Cohnella herbarum: one gene and its partner. The protein of the gene in region 2 interacts with the protein of the main gene of each other region in a pairwise test. Links are inferred from orthologs where the notes say so. Each region holds a gene or a part of one and is shown on either strand. Other genes may lie near its edges.

What was found. Proteins that work in one complex are often made in the same cells at the same time.
Region 1: the proteins of rlmB (region 2) and tsaE interact in binary tests that used the Escherichia coli proteins (3 or more experiments, as listed by UniProt). The link is inferred for Cohnella herbarum from one-to-one orthologs.

What each region holds. Positions count from the first base shown.
Region 1 is NZ_CP051680.1:7,462,014-7,466,981, reverse strand. The notes cover bases 2,173-4,968. They hold tsaE (tRNA (adenosine(37)-N6)-threonylcarbamoyltransferase complex ATPase subunit type 1 TsaE), read right to left. Parts: upstream 3,932-4,968; coding sequence 3,413-3,931; downstream 2,173-3,412. Other genes in these bases: thiL (thiamine-phosphate kinase), read right to left, coding at 3,940-4,965; tsaB (tRNA (adenosine(37)-N6)-threonylcarbamoyltransferase complex dimerization subunit type 1 TsaB), read right to left, coding at 2,622-3,416; rimI (ribosomal protein S18-alanine N-acetyltransferase), read right to left, coding at 2,173-2,617. Outside these bases: HH215_RS31340 (hypothetical protein), read right to left, coding at 1-174; tRNA (adenosine(37)-N6)-threonylcarbamoyltransferase complex transferase subunit TsaD, read right to left, coding at 1,065-2,120; more of rimI, read right to left, coding at 2,117-2,172. UniProt on the Escherichia coli protein: Required for the formation of a threonylcarbamoyl group on adenosine at position 37 (t(6)A37) in tRNAs that read codons beginning with adenine.
Region 2 is NZ_CP051680.1:4,516,722-4,524,858, forward strand. The notes cover bases 1,939-4,911. They hold rlmB (23S rRNA (guanosine(2251)-2'-O)-methyltransferase RlmB), read right to left. Parts: upstream 3,836-4,911; coding sequence 3,041-3,835; downstream 1,939-3,040. Other genes in these bases: sigH (RNA polymerase sporulation sigma factor SigH), read right to left, coding at 1,939-2,334; HH215_RS19295 (NYN domain-containing protein), read right to left, coding at 2,500-3,033; HH215_RS19305 (Mini-ribonuclease 3), read right to left, coding at 4,064-4,501; cysS (cysteine--tRNA ligase), read right to left, coding at 4,498-4,911. In the rest of the region: rplK (50S ribosomal protein L11), read right to left, coding at 1-216; transcription termination/antitermination protein NusG, read right to left, coding at 305-838; preprotein translocase subunit SecE, read right to left, coding at 864-1,073; rpmG (50S ribosomal protein L33), read right to left, coding at 1,092-1,241; more of sigH, read right to left, coding at 1,684-1,938; more of cysS, read right to left, coding at 4,912-5,910; cysE (serine O-acetyltransferase), read right to left, coding at 5,917-6,648; gltX (glutamate--tRNA ligase), read right to left, coding at 7,283-8,137. UniProt on the Escherichia coli protein: Specifically methylates the ribose of guanosine 2251 in 23S rRNA.

The DNA of each region.
Region 1 (4,968 bases), 2.9 Mb from region 2 along the record:
CGCGGTACCACTCCGCTTGGAGGGGTTCGTCTTCCGACGGACGAACGGATCCTCCCACTTGTGCGCCACCTTCGACCGTTCGGTCGATCGAAGATAAGCGAGCGCCCTATATCGGGGGCCAACCGAATCGATGTACCTGAAGCCGGCTGAATAATACGCCGAATCCGATTCCACCGTTCCGCTCCCGGGCGAGTTCGGTTCCCTCTTCGACTGCGTCGCACCGGCCCGCAGCTCTCTGATCCCGAGGAATGTCCTACTACTCCCGTTCATTGCGTATACAAATATAAAAGCCCACCATCTCTATATAAGAGACGGCGGGCTAAATTAGCCATCCGCGGTACCACTCTCGTTGATATTTCCATATGCCGTTCAATTCGGCAAGAAATATCCGCTCGGACCCGATCACGGGGGTTAACCGTAAGAATGTACGCAGTGGACAATCTTTCTTCCGCGTGTTTCCATTCATCCGCTCCCAGGCGAGTTTCAGGTTCCCATCCGCTGCGTTGCACCGTCCCGCAGCTCTCTGTATTCCGGGTTTGCCCTACTGTTCCTGTTCATCGCGTTTCTAAGCTTTATTCCCTTGCGGGATTGTTATTTATTATATTCACCAACGAGCGAACTGTCAATTCAATTTTCCTCATTTGTTGATTTTCTATTTGCTGTCATTATGAGTACAAATCATGTCCGCCTTCAAGCGTGACTCTATTCATTCCAGAACGGATAGAACATCCGCTGTTTCGTCAGCATACGACAATGTATCTCCCCCATCTTTCAGAGAGGTGTGAGATAACGTTATGGAATAACGTTATCTCGGTTCTTCAGATGGCTTCGGGGTCCACTAACGTTATGGCATAACGTTAGTTCTTTGAAATCTGTCTATTTTCTTTTTCTGATATGAGTTAACGTTATGGCAAAACGTTATTGCGAATATCGGAGTTACTTTGGGGACGATAGCGATACAAGATAACGTTATTTGATGCAGCCCCAGCATTAAGCATGGACAACATTTTCATTCATCAGCGATGCCGTTTAGCGGCATGTATGTCTGATAGGTTAGAATTTCCCTAGACAGACCAATCTTCAAGAGACAAGATCGGCTCCGCCTTCAGATCCAGCGATGAATACTGGCCCCGTCGCCATTTCAAATCCGCGGCCGCGGCGATCATCGCCGCATTGTCCGTACACAGCTTATTCGGCGGAATAAGCAGAGGTAATCCCGCTTCCTCGCACAGCGAGCTAAGCCTATCGCGTAAGCCTCGATTCGCCGCGACGCCTCCGCATAGAAGCATTTGACGAGCGCCGAACTCCTTGGCGGCTCTAACGGCTTTGCTTGTGACCACGTCGATAACCGATTGTTGGAACCCGCGAGCCAATGCGGAGAAATCCGGGGATTCCCCTTTCATGCGCGAACGGTTAATCTCCGACAGCACCGCGGATTTCAACCCGCTAAAGCTGAAGTCGTAACTGTCCGGCTCCAGCCAAGAGCGAGGCAAAACAATCTCTTCCGTCGCTTCTTGGGCAAGCTTGTCCACGTAGGGACCTCCCGGATAAGGAAACTGAAGCGCCCGTGCCACCTTATCATAGGCTTCCCCTACCGCATCGTCTCTTGTCCGGCCGATCACGCGGAATTTGCCTTCTTCCTCCAGCAAGACGATTTCCGTATGTCCGCCGGACACGACAAGGGCAATCGCCGGATAGACGATATCTCCGATCAGATGATTGGCATAAATATGTCCCGCGATATGATGAGTACCGATCAACGGAACGTCCAGCGCCAACGACAAGCTTTTGGCCGCGACGACCCCGACTAACAACGCGCCGATCAGACCCGGCCCTTGCGTGACCGCAACCGCATCGATCTCCGGCAAGCTAATCTTCGCTTCTCGAAGAGCTTCTTCGAGAATGAGCGTAATGCTTTCCACGTGCTTGCGCGATGCAATCTCGGGAACTACCCCGCCGAATTGCTTATGCGTCTCGATCTGGCTCGAAATGATATTCGATAAGATTTCCCTTCCGTTCCGCACGACCGCGACGGACGTCTCATCGCAGCTTGTCTCTATCGCGAGAAGCAAGTAATCGCTAGCGGATGAATCCGCCGCCGTTACGTTCGCTTCGTTCATGTTCGTTCCCCCTCTACCTCTGCCGCCCCCGCGAATTCCGCATGGTCATCGCTATCCGGCTCGAGCTCCGCCCACATAATAAGAGCGTCCTCCAGATTGTCCGAGTAATACGCGGGCCGGACTCCCGAGGGGACGAATCCCATTTTACGATATAAGGACTGCGCTCGCTCGTTGGACACGCGCACTTCCAGGGTCATACGTCTGGCCCCGAGAAAATATGCGGTCCTCATCATTTCTCTTAACAACGATTTTCCGTAACCTTTGCCTTGATATTCCGCCCTTACGGCAATATTGGTTACATGCGCTTCATCGATAATCAGCCACATGCCGCCGTATCCGATGACGTCTTCATCCAATTCCATTACCATATATTTGGCGAAAAGATTATGAGTCAACTCGTTGCGGAAAGCTTCCGCCGACCAAGGAGCCGTGAAAGCTTCGCGTTCGATATCCACGATAGCGTCGATATCGTGCAAATTCATTAAACGGTAATTCATCCTCTCACTCTCCCCGAGACGCCGCGAGCAGCTTCGCTTCCGCTTCGGCCAATTGCGTATAGTTCGGAACGAAAGAATGAACGTCATCCCGTTCGCCCAGCCTGAATCGAAGCTCCGCCAGTTGTCCGACGGCTGCCGCGTCCATATCGAAAGCCAACGTTCGCAGGTTAGCCCCGGACTGCTCGGCCAGCTCTATCGTCGTTCGATGCGTTTCCACGTCGCCTACGAACCATATTTTAGAAACTTGGGCGTCTAGCGTCGCTTCCTGCTCGATTCGCCGTGCCCAATCTTCGATCAAACGGATGCCATCGGGATCGATCATGCTCCATTCCCCCGAGAGATCAGCCGAATATCGGCAAGTATAGACCTGACCTCTTCTCGCGTCCATGAGCGGAACGATCCAATGGTTCCGATCGCTTACCATATCTTCATTCGCTTTGCGCAAATGATTCCAGGCTCCGTAAGCCAAAGCTTGCAAGCTGGACACGCCGATCAGAGGCTTGTTCCAAGCCCAAGCCAACGTCTTGGCCGCCGTCACCGCGATGCGGACGCCCGTATAAGACCCAGGGCCTTGACCCACCGCCACGGCATCCAGATCGCTCCCCCGTATTCCATTGCGGCTAAGAAGTTCCTTGATCTCGGATAGAATTCTAACCGAATGATTCCGTTCCGTGAAGGAAACAATGGAATCGAGCATCGTTCCATCTCTAACGATCGCGGCCGCGAAAGCCGCCGTCGACGTATCGAAGCTTAGAACCGTAACGGAGCGATCGCCATGCCTTGCATTCTGTGCCGTCATGCCGTAGGATCCTCCTTCTCAACCCGCTGCCATTCTAATTGGCTGCACCATAGTTCGTATTTCGCACCGACCGGTCGACAAGTTATCGTACGAGATTGCGGACCCGTCGTCTCAATATAAAGGTGTAGCCGTTCTTCAGGCAGAAGAGGCTCAATCAAGGATGCCCATTCCACCAAAGTTACGCCTTCCCCATGGAAATACTCGTCCAATCCAAGCTCATCCGCTTCTTCCAGGGACAGCCGATAGACGTCCATATGATAAAAAGGGAAATGTACTCCCTCATATTCTTTAATAATCGTATAAGTAGGACTGTTCACGATGCCTTCGACGCCGATCGCGGCCGCGAACGCTTGCGAGAAACGCGTTTTACCTGCGCCTAAGTCGCCGTCCAACGCAATAACGTCTCCGGGTCCCGCAAGCTTGGCCACCGCTTCGGCAAACTCTACCGTGCTCTTCTCGGCAATCGCTTCCCGAACGTACTTCGTCGGCGAATCGTTCGTTAATTTCCGTTGCATGATTTCCTTTACCCCTTCGGAAAATGATTATAACCGCGCTTGCTTACCGGCTTGGTCGCTCCCGCCGCCGTTTCTGCGAACACTCCCGGCAATCCCTCTTCCACTTCGCCGATGATAAACAACGGAATGCCTTCCGATCGAAAACGCTCCTTCATCGCTTGTTCGTATTCCCGGTCGGCGGTGCCTAGAAGTACGTAATCTTCCCCGCCATAGAGAACGAAATCTAGCGGATCCAAGCCATTATCGCGAGAATACGCGGCGAGTTCGCCGGAGAGCGGCAATTGCGTTTCCTTCAGCCGCAATCTCACGCCCGAAGCTTCCGCGATTTCCCAGGCTTCGCTGGCAACGCCGTCGCTTACGTCGTTAAGCGACGCTCCCCATCCTTGTTCCAACAAAAGGCGGCCCGCCTTGACCGATGGAATCGGACGTTGATGGGCTTGAATGAGCCTTGACGGAGTCGGAAGCGAAGATTTCTCGGAATGTCCGTTTCTTAGCATGCCGTGCAGTCCCCCCGCCGACAAGCCCGTAGGCCCGGTTAGGAACACGAACTGCCCTGCTTTTGCGCCATCTCGGCGAATCGCTCGGCCGGCTTCGACGGTGCCGATGAGCGTTACCGCTACGACAAGATGCGTTGGAGCCGAGGTAGTATCTCCACCGATGACTGCCACCCCGTATCTTTCCGCGCAAGCATATATACCGTCGTACAGCCGTTTCATACGTGCTGCGTCCCAAGAAGGAGGAACGCATACCGATACCAGCGCGAACTTCGGAAAGCCGCCCATCGCCGCGATGTCGCTCACGTTAGCCGCAAGCGCTTTGTACCCGATATCCTCGGCACCCATCGTCTCGTTGCGGAAATGAACTTCTTCCACCATCGTATCCATGGCAAGCAACCATTCCTGTCCAGGTGAATCGGTCACGACGGCCGCGTCGTCTCCGATGCCGAGCGTAACGCCTGCCCGGTCAAAGAACTCCTGGGACTGACGACCTTCCGTCCAGGCGCGAATGCGTCCGAATTCGTCCAGTGGCGGCACGGC
Region 2 (8,137 bases):
CGTTTTTGTTTCGAACGTAAAGGAGCGATCCTCGAATACGGAAATGACGACCGGAATAACCAAGCCGGCTTGATCCGCGGTGCGAGCATTGAACTCTTTACAGAATTGCATGATGTTAACGCCAGCTTGACCTAGTGCAGGACCGATTGGCGGCGCAGGGTTAGCTTTACCCGCGTTAACTTGCAACTTTACCAATTTGATGACTTTTTTTGCCATTGTTGCACACCTCCCTGACCCGTAATGCGGTTTAACGGGACTCTCGTCCCTCCCGCTCGTTCAAGAAACCCAAAATACACGAAATTTCTTATATTTTTTCCACTTGAGTGAAATCCAACTCAACCGGGGTTTCCCTGCCAAACATGTTGACATGTACCTTAAGCTTGCTCTTGTCGACGAGAATTTCTTCTACGGAACCGACGAAGTTAGCGAAAGGACCGACTTTGACCCGTACGTTTTCCTTGAGTTCGAAATCGATGACCGGCTTAGGCTCTTCCATTCCCATATGTTTTAGAATTCCTTCTACTTCATCGGGAAGCAATGCCGTCGGCTTCGATCCGGACCCCGTGGAGCCTACAAACCCGGTAACGCCCGGAGTATTGCGAACCACGTACCAAGAATCGTCCGTTTGGATCATCTCGACAAGAACGTATCCCGGATATACTTTACGCATAACCGTCTTTTTCTTACCGTCCTTGTTGACGATCTCTTCTTCCATAGGAACAAGCACCCGGAAGATTTTGTCTTGCATACCCATAGATTCCACGCGTTTTTCCAGGTTAGCCTTGACCTTGTTCTCATAACCCGAATACGTGTGCACTACGTACCATCTTTTCTCCATGGAAAAGCCACCTTTGGTTCCTGCGTCAGATGATGAGATCGACGAGGGATGAAATACCGATGTCCAAAGCCCAGAAGTAGATCGTTACCAACAGCACAGTCACTATTACGATGATCGTGTAGCTGACGAGTTCTTTCCGGTTGGGCCAACGGACTTTCTTCAATTCGTTCCAGCTGTCAGCAAAAAACGAAAAAAAGGACCCAAAGTTTTGTTTCATCTTGGCCAGGAAAGTCACGTTCATACCTCCTAGGAGTTAACGCGTTTCGCGATGAGGATGATGTTCATTGCAAAATTTGCAGAACTTCTTCAACTCGATGCGATCGGCGTGTGTCCGTTTGTTCTTGCTTGACGTGTAATTCCGTTGCTTGCAATTCGTACAAGCTAGTGTGATGATCACGCGCATCCCTTCCACCTCCCGGGATCATAACTTCATAAAAATACAACCATTCAGCGGAAACCCCAACTTGGCGAACCAAGGCCGAGTTCGGAACCGGAATTGATGACGAGTCATCAAGACAACAATTCCTGGTGTTTCGCCGATGATTCAGAGCCAGCGCATAAGAAACCACGTTAAGGTTACTAAAATAATTTATCACAGGGGGTAATCGATGTCAACGAAAAGTCGCCAGGCCCCCTCTGGTACTATTCTTCCATTTCTGCGCAAGGTTTAATCAGTACCGTTGCATTTAATCTCTTTTACTGGTTTATTAGCCTTTATAGAGACGCCAAGACTACCTCCCGCCATGCGGCAACGAAACCGGACAACCCTTATGAACGTAAATAAAAGCAGCTCCATTAAGGCTGCTCTTGTGGTCGAATTGATGGGTTATGAAATCCGATAATTGCTAGGTTCCCAGGTCGCGCACTTCCAAATAACGCTCCAGCTTTCGTTTCACCCGTTGCAAGGCATTATCGATCGACTTTACGTGACGGTCCAAGTCGACCGCGATCTCTTGATAAGACCGACCATCCAGATACAGCATCAGAACTTTGCGCTCCAAGTCGCTTAGAATCTCGGACATCTTATCTTCGAGTCCGTAAAATTCCTCTTGGTTAATGATCATTTCCTCGGGATCGCAAACTCTCGAACCGCAGATAACATCGAGGAGCGTCCTATCGGAATCCTCGTCGTAAATAGGTTTATCCAAGGAGACGTACGAATTAAGGGGGATATGTTTCTGACGGGTGGCGGTTTTGATCGCGGTGATGATCTGGCGGGTGATGCACAACTCGGCGAAAGCTTTGAACGAAGCCAACTTGTCGCCTTTGAAGTCGCGAATCGCTTTATAGAGGCCGATCATCCCTTCTTGTACGATATCTTCCCGCTCCGCGCCTATTAGAAAGTAAGAGCGCGCCTTAGCACGCACGAAATTCCGATATTTGTGAATGAGGTACTCCAACGCTTCGCTGTCGCCCAGTCGCACGAATTCCACGATGTCCTCGTCGGCCTTGAAGTCGTACTCTCGTGTTGCCAGCCTCTCCAAGTCGACGCTCATGAACATTCCTCCGGTCTGCATTGGCGTACTGGAACTTCTTACTGGAACCTCTGACTCTACCAAACTATTAACAATATACTTGAAAAAGTGCATAGCGTCAATGGATTGGCCGTTTATCGCCGTTCGGCGACCGTGGTAAATTTGTAAATAAAAGTAATGACTCTGCTAACTATCGCCTAAGCCGCGTCTCATTCGTTCCAATCTGCGTTGGATGTTTTCGGGCAGTACGCCGTCCAACGGATTTTTCTTAATCTGGGAATCCTTCCGAATGGCGGCTTGTATTTCGGTCCTGCTCTGCCGCACTTCCAGTCTCAGCTCGCGCGCCGAAACCCGCAAAGCACCCAAACCGAAAGCCACGTGCTGCTCGACTTGATCGGATGTCGCGACATAGATATTACGCCGAACGGACGTCCATTCCCCTACCAAACGCTCGATGCATTCGTCGGCCGTTTCCCTTTCACGCGTATACACGACCCGCATTTTCTTGCGATGACGGTATTCCGCTCCGGCGCCCGGCACGCGGAACGCATCGAAGACGACGATCACGACGAGTCCCGCATAGCTCTGGTAATCCGACAGCATCTCCAAGAGTTGGTCGCGCGCGTCTTCCAGCTTCTCGTTCTTAAGAACGGCCAGCTCAGGCCAAGCGCCGATCATGTTGTAGCCATCCACGAGGAGGATGTCCTCGCGTTGGAACATGCGTTTCTCAGGCATGATCGGATGCCGGACTGGACGGGGTAACGCCTCTCTTCTTCTGAGCTTCCGCGCGCTGTCTCACGACTTCGTACAGGATGACTCCCGCGGCGACCGACGCGTTCAATGAATTAATTTGACCGGCCATCGGAAGCGAAAGGATGAAATCGCATCTTTCCTTGACGAGTCGGGATAATCCCTGACCCTCGTTGCCGATCACGATCGCGAGCGGTCCGGTCAGGTTCGTCTCGTAGAAGCCCTCCGAGGCGCCGACATCCGCTCCCGCGATCCACAAACCGGCTTCTTTCAGCTTCTCCATCGTTTGTACTAAGTTAGCCACGCGCGCAACGGGAACGTATTCTACGGCGCCCGCCGAAGTTTTGGCCACCACCGCGGTTAATCCCGCGCTCCGGCGCTTCGGCACGATAACGCCATGCACTCCCGTGCAGTCGGCTGTCCGCAATACAGAGCCGAGATTGTGCGGATCTTCCACTTCGTCGAGCAACACGATCAGTGGCGCTTCCCCGCGTTCCTTGGCGCGAGCCAATAACTCGTCCACTTCCGCGTAAGCGACCGCGGCCGCTTGGGCGACGACTCCTTGATGCTGCATATCCGGCACTAATCGATCGAGCTTGCTCTTGTCTACTTGCTGAACGACGATGCCGCGCGCTTTGGCTTCCTCCATGATCGGCTGGATGAGGTGCCGTTGGGCTTGGTTGGACATGAAGATCTTATTGATCGACCGCCCCGCCTTCATCGCCTCCAACACGGGATGCTTGCCAGCTAAATATTCGTCGTCACCCTTCAAGGCGCTTTCCTCGACCCACTGCTCATTATCCTGTGTCGATTCCTTATTCGCCGGCGCTGCGGCATAACGCTTATCCTTCTCCTTGCGTCCGCCGCCGGCGGAATTCCATCCGCCCTTGCGCTCGCCTTGACCGGACGGCCTTGCGCCGCCGCCTGCTTGACGGTTCCCCGAAGCTTTCGGATATTGATTGCTCATTGTCATCTTCCTTTATCGTTTATTGCGTACCGTCTATAGCGATTGAGATTCGAACGCTAATTCCACGAGCTGTTCCAGGCGATCCTTCGCCCCATGATAGTACAGATGCCCGACAAGACACTCCAATGCGGTTGCATGGCGATAATCCGCGGGATCCGCGTTCTTCGGCGGCTGTCCGGATTTCGTATTGCGGCCTCTGCGGACGATGTCCGCCTCCTCTTCCGTAAGCAACGGCATCCATCTTTGCAATAGCTTGGCTTGCGCTGCCGCGGATACGTATGTCGTTGCCGCGCGGTGAAGTTCATGAGGCTTACGGCTAGAGCAAGCAATGAGTTTCTGTCTGATATAGATCTCGAATACGGCATCTCCGATGTAGGCCAGCACTACGGGCGAGAGCAAGTGCGGCGGCACGTCGGCAGGGACCACCGGCGCAATGACGGGAGCTAAAGGCCGACTTACCCGCTCCGTCATTTGCGCCGCCAACGAATGCCTTGCGGCGTATCTTCCAGTAGAATTCCCCGCTCCGCCAATAAATCGCGGATCTCGTCCGCGCGGGCGAAATTACGGTTCGCCCGAGCCGTCGTCCGCTCGGCGATTAAGGCGTCGACCTCTTCGTCCAGTAAGCCCGCTTCCTCGCTCTCCGGCAACAAACCGAGAATGCCGTTCATCTCGCCGATTTGCGACAAAATAAATAGCAAATCCGTTTCGCTTACGACTTCCCTTTGCAAATACGCGTTGACTTCGGATACGAGGCCGAACCATGCCGTGATCGCGTCCGGCGTGCTGAAGTCGTCCTGCATGCGGGAATGAAACTCTTCGTTAAGCTGCTTCAACCGAGCTATTAAGATTTCGTCGCTTGCCAAGGAAAGATTGCCTTTGGCGACGGAAGAGAGTCTATGCTTCGCGTTATCCCGGCAATTGGTCAAGCGTTCGATGCTGTTGGCCGCTTGGCGAATCGTCTCGTCGCTGAAGTTAAGCGGACTGCGGTAATGGGTCGCCAACATCAAATATCGAATCGCGTATTTGCTCGTCATCTTGAGAAGTTGTCTAACGTTGATTCCATTGCCGAGAGATTTGGACATTTTCTCGTTATTGATGTTCACGAAGCCATTATGCATCCAGTACTTGGACAACGGCTGTCCGGTCAAAGATTCGGATTGGGCGATTTCGCACTCATGGTGGGGGAATTGCAGATCATGCCCGCCCCCGTGAATGTCCAGCGTATCCCCCGCGTATTTGCGCACCATCGCGGAGCACTCGATGTGCCAGCCCGGACGGCCTTCGCCCCATGGACTCGGCCAGTGGATCTCCCCTGGTTTCGCGGCTTTCCACAGCACGAAATCCTGAGGGTTTTCCTTCCTTTCGTCCACGTCGATCCGGATTCCGTATTGTAGTTCGTCGAGATTTTTATGGGATAGCTTGCCGTAATCCGGAAAAGAGCTCGTGCGGAAGTACACGTCCCCGGCGCTCTCGTAAGCGGCCCCTTGATCGACTAAACCTTGGATGAAATCCACGATTTCGACGATCGTTTCCGTTACCCGCGGCGCAACGGTAGGCGGAATCGCGCCTAACGCCTCCCTGTCCTCCTTGAATGCCGCAATGAATTTCTCGGCCAATTCGGGTACCGTGATTCCCAGTTCGGCGGCTTTCCGGATCATTTTGTCGTCGACGTCCGTGTAATTCACGATGTAGTTGACTTCCAAGCCGATCGCTTCCAGATACCGGCGTACGACATCGAAGAAAATGACCGGACGCGCGTTGCCGATATGGATGTAGTCGTATACGGTCGGCCCGCATACGTACATGTTCACTTTCCCAGGCTCGCGCGGGACGAACGTTTGAGGTTCCCTTGTCATGCTATCGTATATTTTGAGGTTCACGTTGCTTTAGCTCCTTTTATGATCGAATGCCGATACGTTTACGGGCTCTTTGGTTTCCGCCGATTCCTCGGATTCGATAGGTTTAATGTTCCCTTTTGCGCTCTCGGCTTTCAGACGTTCGACTTCCGACTTCAGCTCATTGATTTCTTTCTGCATGAACCGGAAGGTTTCGATGAGCGGGTCGGGGAGGTTCGTATGATCCAGGCGATCGCCGATTTTCTTCCCGTCTCGTTTCACGATTCTGCCGGGGATGCCGACGACCGTGCTATGGGGCGGGACTTCGCGAAGAACGACGGAATTCGCCCCGATATTAGAGTGATCTCCGACCGTGAACGATCCAAGCACTTTCGCGCCGGAAGCGATAACGACCCGGTTGCCGATCGTAGGGTGTCGTTTGCCTTTTTCTTTCCCCGTTCCTCCCAGCGTAACCCCTTGGTAAATGACGACCTCGTCACCGATCTCGCACGTTTCTCCTATGACCACTCCCATGCCGTGGTCTATAAACAGTTTACTGCCGATCCGTGCTCCGGGGTGAATTTCGATTCCCGTAAAAAATCGGCTGATCTGCGAGATCATGCGGGCAACGGAATACCACCGACGGCGGAAAAAGAAATGCGCGAAGCGATGAGCCCAAATCGCGTGTAACCCCGCATAAGTAAAAACCACCTCAAACCAGCTTCGGGCCGCAGGATCATTTTCGAATACCGCATCGATATCCGATTTGACAGTCCGCCACATCCCCATTTCCGTTCCCCCCTCGTGCTTCTGTCTATAATATTGATGCATTGCGACTCCGCCCGGCCAAGCGCGACGCATGTAAATCTGCTTCGGCACCTAGCTAAGATCTTGTTGCGCTCGTTCTGCCCAATTTCTCGAAATAACTGGATATGTACAGTTATTTCCGCCGAGAACATCGCAATTAGGTTAAATAAATGGATTTCTACAGTTATTCTGCAGGTTCCAAGGAGGCAGCCCTGCCGCGCGGCCCGCGGAAATAAAAAAAGCCCCTGCAGCTTATCGCTGCAGAGACGTCATGACGTGGTCCCACTCTGCTTGAGCTTGACTCCCGAAAGAACCCCGCTCCTCATTGGATCGATAACGAGATCCCCCCGGCACCGCTCACCCGGTTCAAGCCAAGGAGTATGCGATAAGATCATCGCAGTACTGTCGGTTGTCCGATCAGCGGCACAGCTCCCAGGCGCATTTCGGTTTCGCGCGAATGGGCGGCTCCCAGCCTAGACCGCCTTCTCTGGACATTCGTCTAACAAAACGTACTTTCCTGTTCGTCGCACATTTTCGATATGCTCCAAGTATATCCCAACCCTACGCGGGTGACAAGAGACATTGCCCTGCCCTTGCGCAGCGCCTAGGTTTATCCCCGGGTGGCCAGCTGATGCCGGAGACGCTTAAGCACTTGATCGCGTCCTAGAAGCCAGATGGTGCCGTTCAAGTCCGGTCCGTGCGTCTGTCCGGTAAGCGCTACGCGAATCGGCATGAACAACCCTTTGCCTTTAACGCCGGTAGCCGTCTGAACGCCTTTGATCAAGCTCTTCATGTTCTCGATCGTGAAGCCCGCTTCGCCCGCTTCTTCCAATCCCGCGAGGAAAGAAGCCAATACGGCCGGAACCGTCTCTTCAGCCAACACGGCCGTCGCCTCGTCGTTGAACTCAAGCGACTCTTGGAAAAAGAGATCCGACAACGACACGATCTCCGCGCCGAAACGCAGATGGTCGCGGAACAAAGTCACCAACGCGGTTGCCCACTCCAGCTCTTGCGCGTTCGGCTCCGCCGGAAGACGGCCCGACGACTTCAAGTGGGGCAGGCATAGCTCGATGACGCGTTCCGGTTCGGCTTGCTTCAGATAATGCTGGTTTAGCCAGCTAAGCTTCGCGGTATCGAACACCGCCGGACTTTTGGATAACCGGCTCGCGTTGAAGATTTCGATCAGTTGCTCGCGACCGTATACTTCCTCTTCGCCTTCCGGAGACCAGCCGAGCAGCGTAATGAAGTTAAACAACGCCTCGGGCAAATAACCGAGTTCGTCGTACTGTTGGATGAATTGCACGATGGACTCGTCGCGTTTGGACAGCTTCTTGCGTTGATCGTTCACGATCAGCGTCATATGTCCGAATTCGGGCGGAGCCCAATCGAACGCTTCATAGATCATGAGCTGTCGCGGCGTGTTCGTGATATGGTCTTCCCCGCGCAGCACGTGGGAAATCTCCAT